DNA from 2 places in the Lysinibacillus pakistanensis genome. Region 2 is predicted to be linked to the other one. Evidence: predicted binding sites of a transcription regulator. Region 2 holds the regulator's gene; the other holds the start of a gene.
What was found. Region 2 encodes LexA, which represses DNA repair genes until DNA is damaged. Its sites were predicted from a motif close to CGAACATATGTTCG; they were not measured.

Region 1 (2,414 bases), 2.2 Mb from region 2:
CCATCAATTAAAGCAATCGTTGCTGGAACTGCACCATTGTCACGGATAATTTGCTCTACTTCACGCGCAGTTTGTACGTTTTGAGGGTATGGCATACCGTGAGAGATAATTGTTGATTCTAATGCTACGATTGGTAAACCTTTTGCTTGCCCTGCTTTTACTTCCTCTGATAATACGATGAATTCTTTCATGTTGTTATTCCTCCATTTCACTTTTTAACAAATCTACAGATAATTCAGGTCTTACTGTGTATGGGGATGCCAGTGTGTTTTTAGCATTTGTTAAACCGGCATCAATGCTTGTCGCGAAGGATTGTCCAGTAAGCCAGCTATGAATCACTGCACTGACAAAGGCGTCTCCTGCCCCTGTTACATCTTCAATCTTATCTATAATCTTAGCCTTAAAATGACTAGGCTTAATCGAAGTTGATGCTGCAAAAACACCCTTGCTTCCTGCTGTAATAATGACATGCTCAGCACCTAACTGAAGTAGTTGCTGTAATGCTTTTTCATAATCGGCAGCGCTTTCAATTGCATGCCCTACAATTGTTTCCGCTTCGTCCGTGTTACAGATAAACCAAGTAACCCCTTGCAAAGTATCAGGTAGTCGATTCATTTTAGGGGAAGATACAGGCACAATGACTAACGGAATTTCACGGGCAATTGCCATCTGTTGAATATAGGCTACTGTTTCCTTTGGGCAGTTTAAATCCAAAATATAGCATCCAGCATTGACAAGCATTGCCTCGTGCTTCTTTAACAAGCTCGGCAATAACAGATCATATACTTCCATGTTTGCAACAGCCAGTGCTAGCTCTCCCTGCTCATCCATTATTGCAGTATAAGAGCCAGTTGAAGCATCTGGTAATTGCTCAACATAACGTAAATTCATAAAGGACTCAGAAGCCTCATGGATAACTTGCCAATCAGCATCATTGCCAGCCGTTGTTAGTAATGTTACCTGATGATTTAGCCTACCTAGATTCTCAGCAATGTTTCGCCCAACACCACCCACACTAAATGAAGAGCTTGCAGGATTGGAAGTACCAAACTGGACGTTCCCCTTCACGTGAAATTTACGATCTAGATTTGCGCCACCGATACAAATAATTTCATTTTCCTCGGGTAAAATATACGCACGTCCTACTATTTTTCCTTGCTTCGTTAAGCTCGACACTAAGTTGGCTAGGACTGGACGAGATAGATTCATCTTATCCGCCATCTCTTGCTGAGACATAAACGGATTTTGACGAATTAATGCCAGTACCGCCTGTTCTCTTTCATTCATAGCATCACCTTTTATTATATTTGTTTACATTATAAACTTTTGTTTGTTATAAGTCAAAAAAAATGAAATCAATAAAATCATTGAGTTCATTTTTTCAATATTATTCAGGCTGAGCTTGCCTTTGTGGCTGTTTTTTTACCATAATAACAAATAAGCTTGCTAAAGCACAGAAAACACCTGCCAGGAAAAAAGCCCATGTATAAGAATTGAAAAACTTATAAATAAGCCCTCCACCATAAGCAGCTAGAGCAGCACCTGCCTGGTGTGATGCAAAAATCCATCCATAAATAACACCACTTTTATTCGTCCCAAAAGTTTTTCTAGCAATACTAATGGTAGGAGGTACAGTGGCAATCCAATCTAATCCGTAAAAAATTGTAAAGATTGCTAGTAAGGGAAGTGAACCTTGTGCTAATGCGTAAGGAAGCAATAGCAAGGACATCCCTCTTAAAAGATAGTACCAAAACAATAACCATCGATTATCAAAACGATCCGATAACCACCCTGACAAAGTAGTACCAACGAGATTAAATATGCCCATAAAGGAAAGAAGCGATGCAGCAGTAACTAATGGTACACCAAAGCTAATACAATAGGATACAAAATGAGTGCCGACTAATCCATTTGTTGAAAGACCACAAATAAAAAAACTTCCCGCTAATAGCCAAAATTCTTTAACCTTTATGGCCTCAAATAGTCCACTAAAAGCTATAGTAATTGGATTTTTTTTATGAGGCTCTTGAGATATTTCTAGCTCTTCTTCCTGTCCATAAGGTAGTATCCCAATATCTTGTGGTTTGTTTTTTATAAATAGCAAAATGATGATAAACATGAGCGTACTAAGTAGAAGAATTAAGCCAATCGCATGTCTCCAAGAAAATTGCTCAATGATAATAGCTAGTACAGGCAGTAAAATTAATTGCCCTGTTGCTGTACTTGACGTTAAAATTCCCACCGCTAGCCCTCTTCTTTTTACAAACCAATGATTGGCGACATAGGGACTTAATACTGTTAAAAAGAGGCTGGCTCCTAAGCCAATAATCCCTCCCCAAATAATGACTAATTGCCATGGTTGGCTCATAAAAAGTGTAAGGATCAAGCCTGTTATAAGGGTCACCATTGCCCCA
Region 2 (2,414 bases):
GAATATCATAGTAAAAAATTATTAAAGCATATGCAGCAGGCAGCTCGGGGTGTTGCTACCCACTATGTTACGGTTACACCTGATTCATTACTAAACAGAATCACCGAGAAAGAGAAAATAGCTGTAAATTCCTTTCATCATCAGGCTGTCAACGTATTAGCTGAGAAATTAAAGGTTGCTGCCAAATCCAGTGATGGAATTGTAGAAGCTGTCGTACATGAAGATCACCCGTTTTGTCTGGCGGTACAGTGGCACCCAGAAGAGCAGGCGATGGCAGGAGATGAAGTGTCAAAGAAAATATTTACTGCTTTTATAAAGGCAAGCCTAACATTCAAATTAGAGGCATAGAATCCATTGTGAAGTGGATTCTTTTTTTGATAAAGGAAGATGGTGAAAAATTTTGTTCGACATCTTCTTAGAGGTATTTAATACTGCCAATTACGGATAAATGCAGGGAGTAGGGGGTGATTTGGATTACAGCGCTTTGCTGACGTTAGCTCCAATATTTCATCCTCGTCATCATCAGTCACCGAAATAAAAACAAAAATGCTTTCGTTAATAATGCCCTCCTGTTTCAATTCATACATCGTATCACTCATTGCTTGATGAAGCATCTCTTTATGTTTAACAAATTCCTCGTCTTCGATATGCAATATTGTATCTAATAATTCACGACTAATCTTTTCGAGCATATCCGTCTCATCATAATGTAAATATTCATCCTTTAAAAAGCGATAGTTTTCGGGGTCGTCCTCATAGTTCTGACCAATTTCAATTAGTGATTTTTCTGTTCCGATTGTTAAATAAAGGCTACCACAATCACCATCTGTCACTAAAACAGCCGCATAAATTTGTTCATCGTTTAAGGAGCTATACATTGTCGTATAAGCCTCTTGTACAGCTTGCTTAATTTTTTGTTTCAAATAGATGCACTCCCTATGTAGATCGTATTTTGTTCTATGTCTCAAATTAAGAAAAAGAGGTATATGCTCATCGGGGAACATATCAGCCTCTTAAAATCATCCAAAAATTTTATATTTTTTAGTGCACACGACGATAAAGGCCTACAACTTGTCCTAAAATTGAAACTTGATCGACAATAATTGGCTCCATTGTGGAGTTTTCAGGCTGTAAACGGAAATGATTTTTTTCCTTAAAGAAACGCTTAACCGTTGCTTCATCCTCTTCTGTCATTGCCACGACAATATCCCCATTATCAGCCGTTGATTTTTGCTTTACGATAACTAAATCTCCATCAAGTATACCAGCTTCAATCATGGATTCACCCATAATCTCTAGCATAAATAATTGATCCTCACTTGTCCCATAAGTATCTGGCAGCGGGAAATACTCTTCGATATTTTCAATAGCTGTAATTGGAGAACCTGCTGTTACCTTACCCACAAGAGGGACATGAATAACACTTTGCTTTTGGATCGAATCTTCTGGCTCCAATATTTCAATGGCACGTGGCTTTGTTGGGTCACGGCGGATAAAGCCCTTTTGTTCTAAACGAGCTAAATGTCCATGAACTGTTGAGCTTGAAGCAAGTCCAACTGCTTCGCCAATTTCACGTACAGATGGTGGATACCCCTTTGCGCGTACTTCTTCTTTAATAAAGGCTAAAATGTCTTCTTGTCTTTTCGAAACTTTTTTCATGATTGCTCACCTCTTTTTTCTTTTATTTCTACTTATTAGATAGTATAGCAGAATGCGAACACTTATGCAAACATAGGTTCGAAAAGTGTTTGACAAAAACATTTGTTCGCACTATTATAAGAACATACATTCCGAACAAACATTCTAGAAAAGAGGTTATAATGATGAATTGGTTAAAGAAAAATCCGCATATCTCCATTTTATTAGGGGCTTGCTTACTGTTTACAGGATACCTTTACATAACAGATCCTGGTGAGGTGACTTACAAGGAAATACAGGTCGAGCATGGCGATAGCCTATGGTCGTTAGCAGAGCAATACCGTGGTAAAATGAGTAAGGAAGACTGGATTAAATTAGTAAAGACAGAAAATGAATTACCAGATGTTCAAATTATTGCAGGTAAATCATTAGTCATTCCAGTGGTGGGAAACCAAGCCAATCCCATAAACTCTATTGAAATTGCGAGAAATGAACCATGATAAATAAACAACAATCGGCTGTAATCTATTGCCGTGTGAGTACAGAAAAAGAGACACAAAGTTCCTCGCTCGAGCGTCAGCAGGAAGAATTAACGCGCTATGCCAAGGAGCAGGGCTACAATATAAAGGGCATTTTTTTAGATCAGCATAGTGGCTATGATGTGGAGCGAGATGGCTTACTCGAAATGCTTGATTTCATTAAAGAAGAGAAAATTCATGCATTATTTGTGCAGGATGAAACTCGCTTAGGACGTGGGAATGCCAGAATGGCTGTGC

Region 1: QNH24_RS17970 (carbohydrate kinase) is a predicted target of LexA. The motif match lies at 1,320-1,333, and genes of this name have one in related genera.

Annotation. Positions count from the first base shown of each region.
Region 1 covers NZ_CP126101.1:3,619,006-3,621,419, forward strand. The annotation lists gene QNH24_RS17965 (pseudouridine-5'-phosphate glycosidase) at 1-191, opposite strand, end outside; gene QNH24_RS17970 (carbohydrate kinase) at 196-1,287, opposite strand; gene QNH24_RS17975 (MFS transporter) at 1,388-2,414, opposite strand, start outside.
Region 2 covers NZ_CP126101.1:1,402,807-1,405,220, forward strand. The annotation lists gene QNH24_RS06550 (gamma-glutamyl-gamma-aminobutyrate hydrolase family protein) at 1-348, shown strand, start outside; gene QNH24_RS06555 (DUF4303 domain-containing protein) at 426-923, opposite strand; gene lexA (transcriptional repressor LexA) at 1,042-1,659, opposite strand; gene yneA (cell division suppressor protein YneA) at 1,821-2,138, shown strand; gene QNH24_RS06570 (YneB family resolvase-like protein) at 2,135-2,414, shown strand, end outside.